Regions from separate parts of the Rhizobium sp. GR12 genome, predicted to be linked through region 1. Evidence: riboswitches for the same ligand, from Rfam matches in the RefSeq annotation. Region 1 holds a riboswitch; each other region holds the start of a gene.
The links. Region 1 has a riboswitch for cobalamin ahead of QSK43_RS25905 (CbtB domain-containing protein). Riboswitches for the same ligand answer to the same signal wherever they lie in the genome.
Positions count from the first base shown of each region.

Region 2: linked by a shared signal. The riboswitch ahead of QSK43_RS15965 (ABC transporter substrate-binding protein) and the one ahead of QSK43_RS25905 (CbtB domain-containing protein) in region 1 are both predicted to bind cobalamin.
Region 3: linked by a shared signal. The riboswitch ahead of QSK43_RS12930 (DUF1636 family protein) and the one ahead of QSK43_RS25905 (CbtB domain-containing protein) in region 1 are both predicted to bind cobalamin.

Region 1 covers NZ_JASXTH010000023.1:2,834-9,545, forward strand. Annotated here, with positions in the region: gene QSK43_RS25875 (MerR family transcriptional regulator) at 1-256, shown strand, start outside; gene QSK43_RS25880 (GNAT family N-acetyltransferase) at 462-950, shown strand; gene QSK43_RS25885 (hypothetical protein) at 929-1,054, opposite strand; gene QSK43_RS25890 (type 1 glutamine amidotransferase family protein) at 1,053-1,619, shown strand; gene QSK43_RS25895 (hypothetical protein) at 1,788-2,102, opposite strand; gene QSK43_RS25900 (CbtA family protein) at 2,107-2,823, opposite strand; gene QSK43_RS25905 (CbtB domain-containing protein) at 2,834-3,016, opposite strand; cobalamin riboswitch at 3,185-3,425, opposite strand; gene QSK43_RS25910 (c-type cytochrome) at 3,628-4,548, opposite strand; gene QSK43_RS25915 (c-type cytochrome) at 4,772-5,206, opposite strand; gene QSK43_RS25920 (LysE family translocator) at 5,412-6,056, opposite strand; gene QSK43_RS25925 (helix-turn-helix transcriptional regulator) at 6,190-6,712, shown strand, end outside.
Region 2 covers NZ_JASXTH010000008.1:229,811-236,522, forward strand. Annotated here, with positions in the region: gene QSK43_RS15955 (ABC transporter ATP-binding protein) at 1-546, opposite strand, end outside; gene QSK43_RS15960 (FecCD family ABC transporter permease) at 543-1,571, opposite strand; partial or broken gene QSK43_RS15965 (ABC transporter substrate-binding protein) at 1,568-2,521, opposite strand; cobalamin riboswitch at 2,763-2,997, opposite strand; gene argE (acetylornithine deacetylase) at 3,183-4,307, shown strand; gene QSK43_RS15975 (2-hydroxyacid dehydrogenase) at 4,332-5,258, shown strand; gene QSK43_RS15980 (cupin domain-containing protein) at 5,285-5,641, shown strand; partial or broken gene QSK43_RS15985 (aldehyde dehydrogenase family protein) at 5,939-6,142, shown strand; gene QSK43_RS15990 (tartrate dehydrogenase) at 6,211-6,712, shown strand, end outside.
Region 3 covers NZ_JASXTH010000006.1:287,962-294,673, forward strand. Annotated here, with positions in the region: gene cobN (cobaltochelatase subunit CobN) at 1-707, opposite strand, end outside; gene cobW (cobalamin biosynthesis protein CobW) at 712-1,749, opposite strand; gene QSK43_RS12930 (DUF1636 family protein) at 1,746-2,171, opposite strand; cobalamin riboswitch at 2,290-2,500, opposite strand; gene cobO (cob(I)yrinic acid a,c-diamide adenosyltransferase) at 2,639-3,256, shown strand; gene QSK43_RS12940 (cobyric acid synthase) at 3,258-4,715, shown strand; gene cbiB (adenosylcobinamide-phosphate synthase CbiB) at 4,702-5,667, opposite strand; gene cobD (threonine-phosphate decarboxylase CobD) at 5,666-6,712, shown strand; gene QSK43_RS12955 (L-fuconate dehydratase) at 6,694-6,712, opposite strand, start outside.

The DNA.
Region 1 (6,712 bases):
TGCGCGTGATCTCGGCCTGAACATCGACGCGATCCGCGAACTGATCGCGCTCAGCCAGCACCGGCAGATGCCATGCGAGGGTGCGGACCGTATTGCCGCCGAACATCTGGCCGATGTGCGCGAAAAAATCGCCAAGCTGAAGAAGCTGGAATACGAACTGGAGCGCATCGTCGCCCATTGCGACGGCCACTCGATCGAGGATTGTTACGTCATCCGCGCGCTTTCCAACCACGGCATGTGCGAGGGCGAACATTGAGGCTGAAGAGCAGGCTTGACAGATTTTAGATTCGGGCGCATTGCATTGGCATGATCAACGAACGCGCACCCATCTCCTGCTCGTACTTTTGGGCCTACCTGTAAAGGGCGGCTCGACAGATCATTTTGTCAACAAGCCGCCGTTAGGCGGCTTTGTTGTTTTTCAAGCGTCCTGACGGCACCGATAAAACCGAAGGACCAGAAAAATGACCGAAGATAGCTCCCTTACACTGGAAAGACCGCCTGTCGTCATCATACGCGGCGCGCGCAAGACGGATTTGCCTGAGCTGAACGAGATGATCACGCTGCTTGCCACCTACCACGGCGATGCGGCGGCGATTACGCCGGCGAAGCTCGAGCGCGACCTGTTCGGCCCGCTTCCCTGGGTGCATGGTCTCGTGGCGGAAGCCGACGGCGAACTGATCGGCTACGCGCTGATGCTGCCGCTCTACAGGGCGCAGGAGGGCCGGCGCGGGCTTGAACTGCACCATCTTTTCGTGCGTGACGGCCATCGCGGCCATGGCACCGGCCAGCACCTCGTTTCCCGCGCGCGCGATATCGCCAGGCGTCTCGGCTGCGACTATCTTTCCGTCAGCGCCACGACCGGCAATGTGGCCGCGCATCGTTTCTACGAGAGCATGGACTTCGCGCCCCGGCCGGTCACCGGCATGCGCTACATGCAGTCGATTGCCTGATTGAAACCGACGGAGACAGACATGACACGGATTGCCATATGCTCGTCACCGGCATGCGTTACATGCAAGCCCATCGCCTGATTGAAACCAACGGAGACGGACATGACACGGATCGCCATTGCGCTCGCGCAGGATTTTGCGGACTGGGAACCGGCGCTGCTTGCTGCGGCGGCGCGCGGCTATCTCGGCGTCGAGATCGTTTACGCCACCCCGGACGGACGACCCGTGATTTCGATGGGTGGGCTCGATGTTACGCCCGACACATCCTATGATGCGCTTGATCCTGATAACATCGATGCGCTCGTCATTCCTGGCGGTATGAGCTGGGAAAAGGGGACGGCTGTCGATCTTGACGGTCTGGTGCATCGGTTTCGCGACAGGGATCGGCTGGTTGCCGGCATCTGCGCGGCAGCAAGCGCGCTTGCGGGCACGGGCGTCCTCAACGATGTGGCGCATACCGGCAATTCGCTTGCGTCACACAAGGCCTATCCGGCCTATCGCGGTGAAGGGCTTTATCGCGATCAGCCAAAGGCGGTCAGCGATGGCGGCATCGTCACGGCGGCCGGCAGTGCGCCGGTCAGTTTCGCTGTGGAAATTCTGAAAAACCTCGGCCTCTTTGGTCCGGAAGCCGAGGCGGAACTTGGAACTTTTGCGGCGGAACATCGGTGAGGCGCAATGGGCTGGATGGTTTGCGGACCTTCCCTCCGTCATGCCGGCCTTGAGCCGGTATCCAGCCAGCCCAAGTCTTTGGGCTGAGAAGACTCTTTTCGCCGCGCAGACGCGCTTCGGCTGGATACCGGCCCAAGGCCGGCATGACGGAAGAAAGTTCACCAGGTATTACCCTCTATCAAGCACACGGCAGACACGGGCGGCGGCCTCACCGCCCTCGCCCGCAATCGCCCGGCGGATATCGCGGCTGTTCAAATGCAGGCTGCGACCGGCGGGCAGGCCCGCGCGTTTTATCTTGGCAAGCGCTGCGGCCGTAAAAGCGGCCTCATGATCGTGGAAAAAAGCAAGCGCCGTTTCCCGTTCGGGGCTGGCGCCGAGGACTGCCTTGAAGGCAAGGCGGTGCACGGCGCAGAAAGCGCCGTGACCGGGAACGGCAAAACGCAGCGCATCGAGTTCGTCACTCCATTCGGCTGCGTCCTGCATAGTCTCAAGCCGACTGGAAGCGTTTCAGGAAAAATGCGCTCAGTGTTCCGAGCAGAGCCCAGAAAACAAAGCTGGTCACGGTGGCGGCAACGATGAACTGGCGCTCCAGCGGCAGCGGTGCCAGCGCATGTTCGCCTTCCGGCGGCAGCGGCGCACCCACCACATGTGGAGCAACGATCAGCACCAGCGCCAGCACGATTGCCCAGGGTTCGCGTCGGAACGAGATCAGCGCGATGCCGCCCGCGGTTGCGGCAACCGTCGAGAGCCACCAGATCTGCCGCGCCTCAAGCGCTGCGGCCGGGCTGCCCGGCAATTCCGGCGGCAGGCCGATCATCGGTGCGAGCATGACGGCGGCAAAACCGGCGACACCCCACAAAAGACCTTCGCGCCAGCCGGCATTGGTGCCGCGCAGCGAGATGAGGCCCGTCAGCACCAGCGCATAACCGATGGCGGTCAGGATATTGGCGGCCAACGTATAGGCGGTGCGCTCGAAGCCATCGGCCGGGGACCAGGCTTCCTCATTATGTTCGTGCGCGGGAACCGCAGCGCCGGTCGTGGCCGGAGCATCATGGCTGTGGGGCGCTTCGCCGCCGGCATTTTCATAGGTTTCCGCCTTCAGGATCAGCGGCGTGGTGCCGAAAGCCTGCATGGCGGAGACGGCGAAACCGCCAACGATGCCGACGAGAATGGCGGTGAAAACGATATTACGAAAAAACGACATGCTTCACCCCTCAATGGCAAGGGAAAGCATTGGCATGACGTGTGTCATGCGCGGCATTGTGAACGGCTTCCACATGCGAAAAGCCGACAAAACCGACGACGAACAGGCCAAGCACGATCGCCGTCAGCGATTGCGCGAAGCTGCCCGTTTTTGCTGAAACGGCGGCATTCGCCGTATTCTGGTTGATGGACATGGTGACCCCTCCTGCGGCGCGACCCCGCGCCTTTAGATGCGGCAGAACGGCGAAAAAGCCGCGCAGCCGCATGCGATACACTTCACCACGGGGATAACGAGACTGACACAGGGAGGCAGCTTGTGCCTGGTCACCCTGAAATTCCGCTCTTCCGGACACCCCGCCGGCATGGACATTTCCGTGATGGCAGGTCTCCTGGCTTACGGGTCAAAACCTGAAACACCTTCCCGGCATCACCCTCGCCCCAATCGGAAACCTCGGTTTCCGGCGAGATGGCTTACCAGTGGCATTTCGTTTCAGGCTCTCCGCTCACAGTTGCGGGGGCAGCCACGAATGAGGATGTCTCCCTATCGTGTTCCCTTTTCACCTTCCGGAACGCCCGGAAGGAACCATCACAGGATTGTTATCCGACGGGTGGGTGCGGGAGTCAATGGCGGGCTCTCGTTCGAACTGCGCGCCGTCGCCTCCACCTCCGTCACCCCGGACTAGATCCGGGGTCCAGCGCGATCAAGTCCTTGATCGCGAAAGACTCTTCTCACGGCGCAGACGCGCCGTGGCTGGATGCCGGATCAAGTCCGGCATGACGGGTCGTCGTGTCTTCGACCCCAAATCTACCGCGGTGGAATGGCCTTCAGATAGGCGGCAATCGCATCCCGGTCATCTGCGGTCAGATGCGCCATGTTCTGCTGCACCTTGACCATGGAGCCGCCGACGCTGTCGAATTCCGGGGTGAAGCCGGTTTCCAGATAGCTGGCAATATCGGCCGCCGCCCATGCTCCGATGCTTTCGGAGCCGGGCGTGATATCGGGAATGCGGCCTTCGCCTTCCGGGTTGGGGCCGCCGGCCAGCCATTTTCCTTCCAGAAAACCGCCGAGCGCGTTGCGCGGCGTGTGGCATTCGCCGCAGTGGCCCGGTCCTTCCACCAGATATTGGCCGCGCAGCAATTCGGCATTGGCATTCGCAAGCTCGACGCGGGGCGGCGCGGACGTATCGAAATAGAGGAATTTCCAGCCGCCCAGCGCGATCCGCATATTGAATGGGAACGGCAGATCATGATCCGGCGCGTCGTTCGGGCTGGCGGGCAGAACCCGCAGATAACCGTAGAGGTCGTTGATATCCTTCTGTGTCATGCGGGCATAAGAGGCATAGGGAAAGGAGGGATAAAGATGTTCGCCGTTCCTGCCGACACCGCGCGTCATGGCATCGCCGAATTCCGCCAGCGTCCAGCCGCCGATGCCATGCTGCGGATCGGAGGAAATATTGGGTACATGGAAGGTGCCGAAGGGGCTTTTCAGCGCCTGCCCGCCCGAAAGCGTCAAAAGCGCATCGCCCTTGGCATCGGGCGCCGCATGGCAGCTTGCGCAGCCGCCCGCCCAGAACAACGTTTCGCCATTGGCCAGATCCGGCTCGCCAAGGCTGACCCAATGGCTGGGCGCCAGCCGCTGAGGGGCAGTGACCCACGCGAAAATTCCGTAACCCGCAATGGCCGCAACCGCGATCCCGCCCGCAAGCTTCGTCCAGATGGAAGACATGACCCCTCTCCCCTTTTGCCCGACCGAGCATGTTTGGCCGCCCGAAGGCGGTCGAGATTATCGATAGCCCTCCCGCTTGCTGGACGTCTTCCTCGGGCCTGACCCGAGGATCCACAATTCGACGGCTTATGAATCCTCGCCTCAGGGGCGAGGATGACGCGGGAGCGGTTCACGGCCTACCCGCGACCGGGAAAAGACCGCTCGAAAGCGGTCTTCCGACACATTATTTCTTTAGACGATAGGTCTGGTGGCAGGCGCCGCAATCGGCTCCCAGCGCCTTCATGGCGGTGGCGACACCGGCCTGATCGGCAGGGAGACCGGCGAGAACCGTATCCGCATCCGTGCCGAGCTTGGCGGCCTTGGCCTTGAAGTCCTCGAAATTTTCCCAGATGGCGGGGGCCGCAGCACTGCCAGTCTCGCTGCCGGGCGGGAACTGGTCGGGGAAAGCCTTGGCATTGGTGCTGATGGTCGTGACGGCAGCCTTGACGACATCGGCGTCGTAAGGCTTTTCACCCTTGGAGATGGCGGCGAGCGCACCCATGGAGCCCCCGATCTGCTTCATCATGCCTTCACGCTTTTCGACTTCGCCGGCAGCGTAGACCGCTCCGGCGCAAAGACAGCCGAAAAGCATGGCCGCCGCGATGGTTTTCAGTTTCATACACTCTCTCCTTGATTCCGGCAGGCACACCGGACGCTAGATGCAACGGCGCGAGGATGCCCTTTCCGCATGGCGAAAAGAAGTCACATTGCGGTGAATTCCTTCGTGAAAACAGAAGTCTAGGGCATCGGACCGAAAAGTGTGCGCGGTTTTCGGATCGTCCGATGCTGAAACAGAAACCTGGAGCGGCGGGACCTGATCCATTTCATCGCCCGCCGCTCCAGGACAGGGCTTCAAAGAGTGTCAGCAGGGCTGCGGCAATCAGCATGAAACCGGCGGCGCGGCCGATGAAGATCGTGGCGGCAGGCGAGGAAACGAGCCATGCCCGGCTCTTGTCGGCCGTCAGCGCCAGCGCGCCATAGACCGTAAACTGCGTAACCGCCACCATCGCGCCCATCACCAGCCCCTGCATCCAGATCGGACCGTAAGCGGGTTTGAGGAATTGCGGGTAGATCGCCATCATGAACAGATAGGCTTTCGGATTGGAAAGGCAGGTCAGCACCGCCCGCCAGAAGGCCTTTCTGACCGAGGCGCTCGCTTGCGCCTCATCACCGTTCACGACAATCGCGCTGCGCATCAGGCCGATACCGATCCAGACCATGTAAGCCGCACCTGCGACGAGAAGCGGCAGGAACAGCGACGGCATCCAAGCGGCAAGCATGCCGACGCCGACCGCGCCATAAAGCGAATGTACGATGCCGCCGGCGCTCATGCCGCTTGCGGCGGAGAGGCCGGTTTTACGGCCGCCGGTCAGCGCGCTTGCCAGCACGAATAGCATATCCATGCCCGGCAGGATGATGATGCCGAACAGGACCAGAAAGAAAAGCCAGAGATTTTCGGCGTAACTCATGTCAGTATCTCCCAAGACAGTTTACGGCACATTCGGGAAAGCTTAAGTTTCTCAATGTGTTTTGCTGTTTATAGGAAAAGCCAACTGACAGCGTTGTGTCAGTTGCGTGGTGAAGCAACCGGGAAAAACGGCAATGCGCAAGGCATCGAGACTGTTCGAGATCATCCAGATCCTGCGGGTGGCGCGCAGGCCGGTCACCGCGCAGACCATCGCCGAGGCACTGGAGGTCACGGTGCGCTCGGTCTATCGCGATATCTCGGCCCTTCAGACCATGCGCGTGCCGATCGAAGGGGAGCGCGGCGTCGGTTACATCCTGCGTCCCGGCTTCAACCTGCCGCCGCTGATGTTTTCCATCGAGGAGACGGAGGCGATCGTGCTGGCGCTCGCCATGGTCGCCCGCACCGGCGATAGCGAATTGCGGCAGGCGGCGAAAAAGGTCAGCGACAAGATCGCCGCCTCCCTGCCCGAACCCCTGTCGAAAACCCTGAGCGCCAATGCCCTGCATGCCTGGGGCAGCGTCGCACCCTCACCCGCCGGCATCGATCTTGCCACCGTCAGGCGGGCGGTGCGCGACGAGGAGAGGCTGGACATTACCTATCGCGATGAGGCGGGTGCGGAAACCCGGCGACAGATCCGGCCCATTGCCGTGATCTATT
Region 2 (6,712 bases), on a different contig from region 1:
GCGCACCAGATCGAGCAGGCCGATCTGATGGCCGATATCGAGGTGGTTGGTCGGCTCGTCCAGCAGCAGGATGTGCGGCTGCTGCGCCAGCGCCCGGGCAATGTGCAGGCGTTGGCGTTCGCCGCCTGAAAGGTGGTGCCAGTTGCGATCCGCCTTGTCCGCCATGTCAACATTTTCGAGCGCGGCATCGACGATGGCATCGTCTTTTGGCGACCAGGCGGACAGCGGGCCGAGATAGGGCGTGCGCCCGAGTTCCACGGCCTGCCGGGCGGTGATGCGCTCAGTGGTTTCAGCCTGCTGCTCCACGAAGGCGAGCCTGCGGGCAAGTTCCCGCCGCCCGAATGAGACAAGCGGCTCCTCACCAAGCGTGACATGACCCCGGCGCGGCTTGCGAATGCCGGCCAGCATGGAAAGCAGCGTGCTTTTGCCGGAACCGTTCGGCCCGATGATGCCGAGAAATTCACCGGAGGCGACCTCCAGCGAAACCCCGCGCACGATGTCGAGAGTGCCGGCATGGAAATGCAGATCATGGGCGGACAATCTCATGACCGGCCTCTTTTCTGCCCGAGAATGAAGGCGAAGGCGGGCGCGCCGACCAAAGCGGTGATGACACCGATCGGCAAAACCTGGCCCGGAATGACGATGCGCGACAAAATATCCGCCACGATCATGAAAACCGCACCTGTGAGGGCCGTCACCGGCAGCAGCATGCCGTGGCGAACGCCAACGAAGATGCGCGCCGCATGCGGAATGACGAGGCCAACGAAGCCGATGGAGCCGACCAGCGACACCATGACCGCCGTCATGATCGCCGAAACCGAGATCAGCACCGCATAGACCCAGCGCACCGGGATGCCGAGCGACGCCGCCGCCTGCCCGCCAAAAGCGAAGGCATCGAGCGCACGGGCATACCAGAGACACACCGCAAGCCCTGCAAGACTGACCGGCAGGGCCAGCCAGACATCCGGCCAGCGCACGCCCGAAAGATTGCCCAGAAGCCAGAACATGATGCCCCGCGCCTGTTCGGCATTGGCGGATTTGGTAACGACGAACGACGTCATGGCGTTGAACAGCTGCGAACCAGCCACCCCCGCCAGAATGATGGCGCTGTTGCCGTGCCCTGCCCGCACCGCCAGAAGGCTGACCAGCGAAAACGCAACGAAAGCCCCGATCAGGGCGCCCGCCGGCATCGTCAGAAACCCTGCGCCGAAGCCCAGAAGCGCCACGGCGACTGCGCCGGTGGAGGCGCCTGCGGAAATGCCGAGAATATAGGGATCGGCGAGTGGATTGCGCAAAAGCGATTGCAGCACAGCACCGGCCAGCGCCAGCGATGCGCCGCAGCAGGCGGCGACAACGGCGCGGCTGAGGCGGTAACTCCAGACGATGCCCTCATCGAGCGGCTCCAGCGGATAACCCGCATGAAACACACGATTGGCGATGGTTTTTGCCACCACATCGAAAGGAATGGCGGTCTCGCCGATGGCCGCACCGGCCATCAGCGCGACGAGCAGCAGGGCGAGTGCGGCAAAAGCCAGACCCGCCCGACCGAGATGGACGGAAAAACCGTTCACTTGGCGAAGCCGGCGGTGGAAATCGCCTCGGCCAGCGTCTCAATGCCTTCGATCGTGCGGATCGTCGGGTTCATCGCCTGTGCGTCCATTTCGAAGACATGAGCCTCCTTGACGGCGGGCATGATGCTGGCAACCGGATCGGTGGCGAGAAACTTAAGCTTGACGGCAACATCATCGGCGGGGAAACGGCGACGGTCCATCTTGCCGGCAACGATCACCGATGGATTGGCCTTGGCGATGGTTTCCCAGCCGACGGTCGGCCATTCCTCATCGCTTTCGATGACATTCTTCAACCCGAGCGCGGACATGATGTAGCCGGGCGCGCCATTGCGCCCCGCCACGTAAGGATCGATATCGAGTTCAGCGCTGGAGAACCAGAAGACGGCCGAAAGCTTGCCATTCGCCGAGGCGATCTTGGCGCGGGCGGCTTCCTCGCGTTTCTTCAGGTCGGCGACGACTTCCTCGCCGCGATCCTGAACGTTGAATATCTGGGCGAGGTCGCGGATTTCCTGGTAGATCAGATCCATTGTGAAGACGGATTTGCGCACGCCGTCACCCCCACCGGAATTGTCCTTGCCCATGCAATCGGCAGGCGACGTATAGACGGGAATACCGAGTTCGGCGAATTGCGCCGGCGTTCCGACAACGCCTTCGGGGCCGATCTGCCACTGGAACTGCGTCGTCACGAGGTCCGGCCTCTTGCCGACCACCGCCTCGAAGCTCGGATCATTGTCGGCCAGCCGCTCCACCTTGGCGTTGGCGTCCTCGTAACCCTTCAGAACCGGGCCGATCCACAGCGCCGTGCCCACCACCTTGTCGGCGACGCCGAGCAGATAAAGAACCTCGGTCGTGCTCTGGCCGACGGAAACGGTGCGGGCGGGCGCCTGCTTGAAGGTGATCTCGTGGCCGCAGCTTTTGATCGTCAGCGGATAAACGGTTTCGGCAGCATGAGCGGCTCCGGCAGGCAGGGCCGAGAGTGCAACGGCCAGAAGACCGACGGAAACCGGCAGGTGTTTGAAATGGAACATATGTTCTCCAGTCAGAATACGTGGCGTGATCCGCAGAGGCGCGTCAAAACGCGTGGCGACAAAGCGGCGGCATGTGTGGAGATGGAGAACGGGACACGGAATACGTTTCCGCAGACGGAAAGGTCATAATCAGCTCCTCTTCCGGGCATCCCCGCCCGTAACGATGGTTCATATTATGACGGCAGGTCTCCTGGCTCACGAATATGCGCCGTTCATCTGCCTTCCCGCATCCCGAAGGACACAGTGGCATGACGCTTTGCGGCGTCACGAGGATGAACGGCAATCCGCTTACAGTTGCGGGGGCAGCCACGGCATTGGGCGATTAAAATCACCCGCACCATGTTCCCTATTAATCCCTTTGCCTTTCGGCTTCAGGAACCGTCACGTTCTGACATAAGGGGCAAGTGGCGGGGCGTCAATTGCGATATTCGACTTTGAGGAAGGTCGCCGGTCACACCAGCACGAATTTTCTGAAAGCACTGGAAGGTCACAACAATCTACCGAAATCCTCCGCATTTCAGCAGATAAACGCCGCAGGCCACTCTAAGCTTGCGCGATGACAATCCGGTCAGCGGAGACGGCCATGAACGCAATCGAAATCCTTGAGCGTCTCGTCGGTTTCCCGTCGGTCGTCGGAACCGCCAATGGCGACATTGCCGGATGGATCGCCGATTATCTGGATAGCCACGGCGCCAAAGTCTCCCTGCTTCCCGGGCCGGAAGGTGATCGCGCCAATCTGTTCGCAACCTTCGGGCCGGCAGATCGTGCCGGCTATATTCTGTCCGGCCATATGGATGTGGTGCCCGCAGGAGAACCGGAATGGTCCTTCGACCCCTTCTCGCTGCGGCCCGAAAACGACCGTCTCTATGGGCGCGGAACCACCGATATGAAAGGCTTTCTGGCGACTGTTCTGGCCGCCGCACCGGCATTTTCGCACCTGGCGCTGAAACGGCCCGTGCATATCGCCTTTTCCTATGACGAAGAGGCGGGCTGCCGTGGCGTGCCGCATCTGATCGCCCGCTTGCCGGAGCTGTGCGCTCCGCCGGCGGGCGCGATCATCGGTGAGCCGAGCAATATGCGGGCCGTTCGGGCGCATAAGGGCAAGGCCGCCGCGCGCATCGCCATCCGTGGTCGCTCCGGCCATTCGTCGCGCCCGGACCAGGGGGTGAACGCCATCCACCTGATGACCGGCATCATGGCAAAGGCCGTCGAGACGGCGGATGTGCTGATGCGGGGACCGTTCGAAGCCACTTTCGAGCCGCCCTATTCCTCGCTGCAGATCGGCACCGTCAAGGGTGGTCAGGCGATCAATATCATCCCCGATTTCTCCGCTATCGAGCTGGAAGCGCGGGCGATTTCCGGCGTATCGCCGCTCGCCCTGCTCCAGCCGGTTCGCGACAGCGTCGAGGCGCTTGCCGCAAAGGGCGTCGATATCCAATGGACGCCGATGAGCGATTATCCGGCGCTTTCCTTGCCAGCCGACACTCCACTCGTTCTGCTTCTGGAGGAACTGACCGGCACGGCGTGTCTGGCGGCCGTCAGCTACGGCACGGAAGCGGGGCTTTTTCAGGCTGCGGGCATCGATGCCATCATCTGCGGGCCGGGGGATATCGGCCGCGCCCACAAACCGGACGAATTCATAACGGCAGGCGAACTTTCGGCCTGCCAGTCGATGCTGGAAACACTCGCCAGCCGTTGCACGGTCTAAACCTTCGGGAAATATGGATTTCAGATGACGTTTCTCTTCAACTCCGACGCAAAGCGCGGCGAAATCTTCCGGCAGGCTCTGGCCGCCGACCTGCCTGATCTGCCGTTTTCGATGGATGCTTCCAGTGTCGATCCGGACGCGGTCCGTTACCTCATCACCTGGACCGTGCCGCAGGACATCGCCCGGTATCGTAATCTCGAAGTCCTGTTTTCGATCGGTGCGGGTGTCGACCAGTTTCACATCGAGGCCATCCCCGAGACGGTGAAGGTCGTGCGCATGGTGGATGAGGGCATCATCCGCATGATACAGGAATATGTCTGCCTCGGCGTGCTTGCCCTTCACCGCAACCTGCCGGTCTATTTGAAACAGCAGCGCCAGCAATTGTGGAGGCCCCTGTCGGGCCAGCGTCAGGCGGAAGAGTGCCGAGTGGGCGTTCTCGGCCTCGGCATGCTGGGCGTTGCGGCGCTGGAGCGGCTGAAACCTTTCGGTTTTCCGCTCTCCGGCTGGAGCCGCTCACCGCGCCAGATCAAAGGCGTCATCTGCCACCATGGCGAAGAGGGGCTGGCCGCCATCCTCTCTACCAGCGATATTCTCGTCTGCCTGCTGCCGTTGACCGACGAGACCACGGGGCTTCTGAATGCCGGGCGCCTCGGGATGCTTCCCGAGGGTGCCGCCCTGGTCCACACCGGGCGTGGCAAACAGCTTGACCATGACGCCCTCATCGACGCGCTGGACAGCGGCAGGCTTTCAGGCGCCATGATCGACGTCACCGATCCGGAACCCCTACCGGAAGACCACAATTTCTGGACGCACCCGAAAATTCTCCTGACACCGCACATCGCCAGCGTCACCCAGCCCCATTCCGCCGCCCGCACCATTGTCGAAAATATCAAACGATACCAATCCGGTCTCGAACCGCTCGGCCTCGTCGACCGCGGCCGTGGATATTGATTACACCGCTCCAAGAAAGGACATCCATGCCTCTCCTCAAGACAATCGACACCAAACCCACCTTTGAACCGAAAGCCTCCAAGGCCTTGCCTGAACGTCTTATCGCCGGTGATCCGTCGTTCAAGACGTGGCCGCTGGATGAAGCCCGCGACGGCACCGTCCACACCGGCATCTGGGAAGCGACCCCCGGCGAAAGCCGCTCTATCAAGGGCGAGACATTCGAGTTCTGCCACATTCTCGAAGGCGTCATCGAGATCACGCCGGAAGGCGGTGCGCCGCTGCGTTACACGGCGGGCGACAGCTTCGTCATGAAACCCGGCTTTGTCGGCGTCTGGAAGACCATCGAAACCGTGCGCAAGATCTACGTTACGGTCACGGGGTGATTTGTTAAGCCAAATTCTTGGCATTCCGGCCGGTGGACAGGCGTTTTTGCGAAAAAACGCCGGCCGGCAATCGGATGCTGGACCCGTGCCTGCATGGGTGTCATCCCCGAATATTTTTCGGCCGGGATTTGCACCCCGGACGAAACGCAGCAGTTCCCAGTAAGCGACTTATGTCCGCCGAAGATTGCGCTGTGGGCCGCCTGCAAAACAGGATTTTCGTTCATTACCCCACCGCAGTCGGTCAATACTGCTTGCCATCAAGGGTTAGCGTTGAGGCATATCCAAAGAGGATTCCACATGACGCTCAGCTTCGATCCAGACAGCTTATCTCTCCCGATCGGCCATTTCATCGGCGACCGGCTGATCCCGGCTAAAAACGGCATCGACATGCACCGCCCCGCCGGCTGCCCGAAAGCGGATGCGACGCTGGTCGATGAGGCCGTGCAAACCGCCAAGGCCGCGCGGCGGCTACAAGCGCTCCGGCATTGGCAAGGATCTCGGGCCGGAGGCCTATCTTGCCAACCGCAAGAGCAAAAGCGTCCTTATCGGACTGTAACAGGGGAAGCATCTTGAAAACGCATCGCATCGCACTCATTCCCGGAGACGGCATCGGCCGCAGCGTGACGGACGCGGCATGGCAGGTTCTCAATGCCGCAGCAAAAAGTTCCGATTTTGCGCTTGAAGGAACGGAATTCCCCTGGTCCTGCGCTTTCTACAAGGAAACGGGCGCGATGATGCCGAAAGACGGCATTGAAACCCTGCGCGGTTTCGATGCCATCATGCTCGGCGCGGTCGGCTGGCCGGCGGAGGTGCCGGATTCGGTCTCGCTGCACGGCCTGCTGCTGCCGATCCGCAAGGCTTTCGTGCAATACGCCAATATCCGTCCGCACCGGCTTCTGCCGGGTGTGCAGGGGCCACTCAAGGCCGATGGTTTCGACATCCTCTGCATCCGCGAAAATACCGAAGGCGAATATTCCGGCGCGGGCGGACGTGTACACCAGGGCACCGAGGACGAGGTTGCTGTCGAAACCTCCATCTTCACCCGCAAGGGCGTGGAACGCATTTTGCGCT
Region 3 (6,712 bases), on a different contig from region 1:
AAGGGCGCAAACCCGCGCTGCAAGAGAGCATTGAAGAGCGCATCCACCGGCGCCACATCGTCTGCCAGAAGCATGGAGCGGTAAAAGAGAATGGGCAGGACAGCCGCGCCGGCAGGAAAACCTGCGCAAGCTTGCGCCTGATCCACGACGCCTTCGCCCGGCCGGTAGAAACCGGCCTTCGGCAGCGATTCAGCCTCGATATCCGGCCATGCGTCACCACTTGAAAGTGCCGCAAGACCAACGGCAAGTCGGTCCATATTCTTCCGTCCGCCCTCGCGGAAGAAAGAGAGGGCCGAGGCCAAAATTTGCCGATCGACGGTCGAGGCCGCTTCGAGCTTTTCGTCCCTCTCACTGCACTCACCCGGCAAAAGCAGAAGCCTGATACCGCGCCTGCGCGCCAGAATCGAAAGCTGGTCGACGCCGTAACGCCAGCGCTCCGCTCCACCAAGAATCCGGATAAGGATGACGCGGGCATGTTCCGCCGTTTTTTCGATCCACAGATCGACCGACATGGGGTGCCGAAGCTCGGACAGATTAGCGGCGGACAGGGTGGGAAGCGCACCTCCCGCCTGCCGCCAAACCAGTTCCAGCCCTGCAATATCGCTCGCCGAAAAAGACAGCATCACCACATCCGATCGGGGCTGGTTGAGATCAACCGGCTCGATCAGATCGTCCAGAGACGAGGATGTGGTGGCGAGGATGTGCATCTTGTCAGGCGGCCAGCATCTGTTCGATCTTTTCGCGATTGAGGCCCTTTTCGCCGATAACGACGAGACGGCTGCGGCGCTCTTCGCCAACCGCCCACGGACGGTCGTAATAATGGTTGACCCGGCTGCCAACAGCCTGCACCTGCAAACGCATCGGTTTAGTGGAGACCTCAACGAAACCCTTGATGCGAAGCACGTTTTCCGCAGCCGCCGTCTCGGCAATGCGGGCCGCCAACGCTTCCGGATCGGCCACAGCCGGCAGATCGATAACGAAGCTGTCGAAATCGTCGTGTTCGTGGTCAAGCTCGCCATCATGGTGGGTGCGGCGGTTTTCGATATCCTCTTCCACCGCAAGGCCGAGGCCGATCAGTACGGCGGGGTCGATTGCGCCGTTCGAGGCGACGACGATCTTTGCCGCCCTTGGCAGATGCTCGAGAATATGAGCCTTCGCCTTTTCCAGACCGGCGCTGTCCAGAAGATCGGCCTTGGTCAGGACGATGAGGTCGGCGCAGGCGATCTGGTCTTCGAAAACCTCCTCGACCGGATCGTCGTGATCGAGCGCTTCATCGTTTGCGCGCTGGGCGGCGAGTGCTTCCATGTCATGCGCCACCTGACCCTCGGCAAGGGCAGCGCCATCCACAACGGCCACAACGGCGTCTACCGTCACGCGGCTCTTGATTGCGGGCCACTGGAAGGCCTGCACCAGCGGCTTCGGCAGCGCGAGGCCGGAGGTCTCGATGAGGATATGCTCCACCCTCGGCTGGCGGCTGAGGATCTGTTCGATCGCGGGCTGGAAATCATCGGCCACCGTGCAGCAGATGCAGCCATTGGCCAGTTCGACGATATTTTCCTCCGGGCAGCTTTCGATGCCGCAGCCCTTGAGGATGTCGCCATCGATGCCGATATCGCCGAATTCGTTGACGATGATGGCCAGCCGCTTACCATCAAGCTTTTCGAGAAGGCCGCGCAGCAGCGTGGTTTTTCCAGCCCCCAGAAAGCCGGTGACGATGGTGCAGGGAACGCGGTCCAGAACGGTGCTCATGATCTCTCCTCGGTAAAATCGAATGGGGGAATGCGCGCCACCATGCCGCGCTTCAATGTGTCGGGGCGGCCGCGCCAGGGCATCAGTCCATCGGGGGAAGCGGCCAGCATTCGCGCGCCGGTCAGCAGGTCTTCCGCATCGCCGGGCGTCAGCCCGCCAAAGATGTAGGACCAGCCGTCGGCACCGCGCAACACGGCGCTGAGGCCGCGTTTGCAATTGGCAAGGCAATTGACGGAGCGAACATCGATGCCGGATTGTTGCGCCTTCACAATGGCGGCTTCGGCAAGGATGGAGCCAGGGCGCGGGTCCGCATCGGGATCGGTGTCGTCGCGACAGCTTCGGCAGATAAAAACCACCACGCCGAGAGCCGTTTCGCCCTCCGCCTTGCCGTTCGGAAAAGAAGATGCCGCTGTAATATCCAAACCGTTTCGCTTTCCGCGCCTTTAAAAACTCATCGGGGTGCGGATGTCGAAAACGGCACGCTGAAAGGCGTAGCCATCAGTCAATTCGACCGACTGACCGGAGCACCCCGCCCGGCAGACGTTTTTTCCTGAAACGGCAGGTCTCCTGGCTTGCGGCTTTAAAACACCCTGCACCACCTTCCCGGATCTTTCTGTTGATCCAGTGGCTCACAGTGCGGGCATACCGCTTACAGTTGCGGGGGCAGCCACGGAATGACCCGGTATCGGGCGGAACCGTGTTCCCTCTTAGCTTTTCCCGTTGCCGGGAAAAGACCGTCAGTCCTTCTACCCTTAGGCTGAACGGGCGTGGGGGTCAATGCTGCGGCCCTCCGGCTTGCGCATTGCCGGGTTCGGCAAATTGGGTATAGTCGCCGCTCCGAATGGCGGGGCATCCGGTCCCCATGCCGCTGGACGAGAAGGAAAACGCGATGACACGCGATATCAGCGAGAGCGAAGCCGAACGCCACCGGCAGAAAATGGTCAATCGCAAGACGGCCCAGGATGCCGAAGTTGCGGAAAAGACCATCGAAAAAGGTCTGCTGATGATCAATACCGGCCCCGGCAAAGGCAAATCCACGGCCGCTTTCGGCCTCGCTTTGCGCATGCTCGGCACCGGGCGGCGGGTCGGCGTGGTGCAATTCATCAAGGGCGCATGGTCGACCGGCGAACAACAGGCTCTGACCCTGTTTGGCGACAAGGTGGAATGGCGTACCATGGGTGAGGGTTTCACCTGGGACACGCAGGATCTGACACGCGATGTCGCGGCAGCCGCAAAGGCCTGGGAAGAAGCCAAAACCCTGATGGCCGACGAGACGATCGGCCTGTTGATCCTCGATGAATTGAACATCGCGCTGCGCTACGATTACCTGCCACTGGAAGAGGTCGTCGAAACGCTCTCCAGCCGTCGGCCCGATCTGCATGTCATCGTCACCGGCCGCAACGCCAAGCAACCGATGATCGACGCTGCCGACATGGTGACCGAAATGACCCTCGTCAAACATCACTTCAAGGCGGGCGTGAAAGCGCAGGCGGGGATAGAATTCTGACATGACTGCACGCGTGCTGATGTTTCAGGGGACCGGCTCGGATGTCGGCAAATCGCTGATGGTGGCCGGCCTCGCCCGCGCTTTCGTCAGGCGTGGCCTGTCCGTCATGCCGTTCAAGCCGCAGAACATGTCGAACAATGCAGCCGTCACCGCCGATGGCGGCGAGATTGGCCGGGCGCAGGCGCTACAGGCGCGGGCAGCGGGCGTGCCGCTCTCGGTTCATATGAACCCTGTGCTCCTGAAGCCGCAGAGCGAAACCGGCGCTCAGGTGGTGGTTCAGGGGAAAATTCTCTGCAACGCGAAAGCTGCCGATTACCAGCACATGAAGGCCGGACTGATGCCGCGCGTGCTGGAAAGCTTCGAATACCTGAAAAAACAGGCCGATCTGGTGTTGGTGGAAGGGGCGGGCAGTGCTTCCGAAATCAACCTGCGCGCCAACGACATCGCCAATATGGGTTTCGCCCGCGCAGCCGGCGCGCCCGTAATCCTGATCGGCGACATCGACCGTGGCGGCGTCATCGCCAGCCTCGTCGGCACCAAGACCGTGCTCGATCCCGACGATGCCGCGATGATAGAAGGTTTCATCGTCAACCGCTTTCGCGGCGATCCTGCGCTGTTTTCGGAGGGCATGCGGATGATTGCGGAAAAGACGGGCTGGGCCTCCATCGGGCTTCTGCCGCATTTTTCCGATGCCGCGAAACTGCCGGCAGAGGATGCTCTCGGGCTTTCCGGCCCGGCACAACAAAAGTCTGGCGCGAAGATCCGCATTGCCGTGCCGATCCTGCCGCATATTTCCAATTTCGACGATCTCGATCCCCTCGACATGGAGCCGGATGTGGAGCTGATCCGCGTGCGGCCGGGCGAGACCATTCCCGCCGATTGCAGACTGGTTCTACTTTGCGGTTCGAAATCCACCATCGCCGATCTCGCCGTGCTGAAAAATGCCGGTCTCGACATCGATATCAAGGCGCATGTGAGACGCGGCGGCTACGTTCTCGGCCTCTGCGGTGGATACCAGATGCTGGGGAAAACCGTTGCCGATCCTGACGGCATCGAAGGGCCGCCAGCGACGGTCGATGGGCTTGGCCTGCTGGATGTGACGACGGTTTTGACCGGCGATAAGAGGCTTGTTTCCGTGCAGGGTAGAAGTTTCGACGGAATTCCTTTATCCGGCTATGAAATGCATGTCGGAGAAACCAAAAGCACGGTGGACGGCATTCCTTTTTCGACCATCGACGGACACGCAGACGGAACTATCTCGCCTGATGGCCGCATCTTCGGCACCTATATCCACGGTCTTTTCGCGGATGACCGCCAGCGCAGTGCATGGTTGGAGCGGCTTGGCGGGCAAGGCACGGAACTGAACTACGATGCCCAGGTGGACGCCGTTCTTGACCGCCTCGCAGCGCATATGGAGAACCATCTCGACCTCGACAGGCTGCTTTCTATAGCGCGATAAGCATCGCCAGCAACCCGAACAGGCCGATCAACAACAGGTCCGCAATCCGCGCCAGCCGGAGCGCCGTGCGAATATCTCCGGCAATCAACGCCGATCTTCCCCCTTCGCCCATGAAGCGCGCCTCGATCATCTGCCCGCCATAGGAGCGCGGCCCGGCAAGCGCGAAACCGAGGGCACCGGCTAGAGCCGCCTCTGGCCAGCCGGCATTGGGGGAGCGATGATGATACGCATCCCGACGTATCGCGGCAATGGCTCCGCGCGGCGATGCGCCCTTCACGAAAAACGCGGCGACCACGAAAAGACCGCCGCTCAGTCTCGATGCCGGCAGGTTGACCAGATCATCCAGCCGCGCCGAGGCCCAGCCGAAGGCCTCATGGCGCGGCGAGCGATGGCCGATCATGCTGTCGGCCGTATTGATCGCCTTGTAACCCGCACCGCCCGACAGCCCCAAAAGACTAAGCCACAGGGAAGGGGCGACGATGCCGTCGGAAAAATTCTCGGCCAGACTTTCGATCGCCGCCCGGCAGATCGCCGCCTCGTCCAACGCCTGCGGATCACGCCCGACGATCATCGAAACCGCCTTGCGTCCGCCTTCCACCCCCTCGCGCTCCAGCGCGATGGCGACGGCCTCCACATGCTGTTCCAGACTTTTTTGCGCCGGAAGTGACGCGCCGAGCACCGCAACAAGCAACAGACCGAAGGGGAAGAGAAGCAGAACGGATTGCGCAAACCATGCGAGAAGCACCGTCAGTCCCAAAAAAACCGCCAGCGCTGTCACGCCTGCCGCCTTTCGCTGCGAAAATGACGCACTCTCCCGGTTCCATTTTTTATCCAGCAGCGCGATAAGCGATCCGATCCAGGTGACGGGATGGCCAATGCGCTTATACAGCCAGTCCGGATAACCGGTCAGGCGTTCGATGACGAGCGACAGGAAAGCGAGAGCAAAGAACATGGGCGAAACAGTACCAGAAAAGGCGCAGGCTGCGATCCGTCACGGCGGCAATCTCGGCAAGGCGCGCCTGATGTTTCCTGAAGCGCCGGAACCTTGGATCGACCTTTCGACCGGGATCAATCCGCACTCCTACCCGCATTCGCCCGTTCCCGCCAGTGCATTTGCCCGCCTGCCGGAGCCTGATGACGCCGAAGAGTTGAAACGGCTCGCCGCCACAAGTTTCGGCGCACCATCCCTCCGACATGTAACGCTCTCCCCCGGCACGCAGATGCTGATGCCATTGCTGGCTCGCATCGCGCTCGAATGTGGCGCAAAAAGCGGTGCGGTGCTCTCCCCCGCCTATGCCGAACATGCCCGAACCGCTCGCATGGCCGGACTGACAGTGACCGAGGTAGAAAACATCAGTGATCTGTCGGCTCACGACTATGCAGTGGTGGTCAATCCCAATAACCCCGATGGCCGCATCACGGATCGCAAAGCTTTAGTGTCGCTGGCCGAGGCCATGCGCCGTAAAGGCGGCCTGCTGGTCGTGGACGAAGCCTTCATCGAAACGGGAGGCGCAGAAAGCCTTGCGAATGCTGCCGGTCAGGATGCGCTGGTCGTCCTGCGATCCTTCGGCAAATTTTACGGTATGGCGGGCGTTCGATTGGGTTTCGCAATTGCACATCCCGATATCGCTGCGGAACTGGAGGCGAGGCTTGGCCCATGGGCGGTTTCCGGCCCGGCGCTGCATATCGCGACGCAAGCCTTGGCGGACAGGGAATGGCAATCATCCATGCGTCTCCGGCTCGCGGAAGAAGCGCGGCGCATGAATTGCCTGCTGGAAAAAGCAGGACTGGCGATTACCGGCGGCACGAGCCTGTTTACCCTTGTTCGGGACCACCGCGCCGCCGAACTGTTCGATCATCTCGGCCGGCACGGCATTCTGGTGCGCATTTTTGATGAAAGGCCGGACGACATGCGTTTCGGCCTTCCCGCTGGCGAAGAGAACTGGCAGCGCCTCGAAGAAGCGCTGTCATCCTTTGTTCATTCCTCGAAGGTGTAG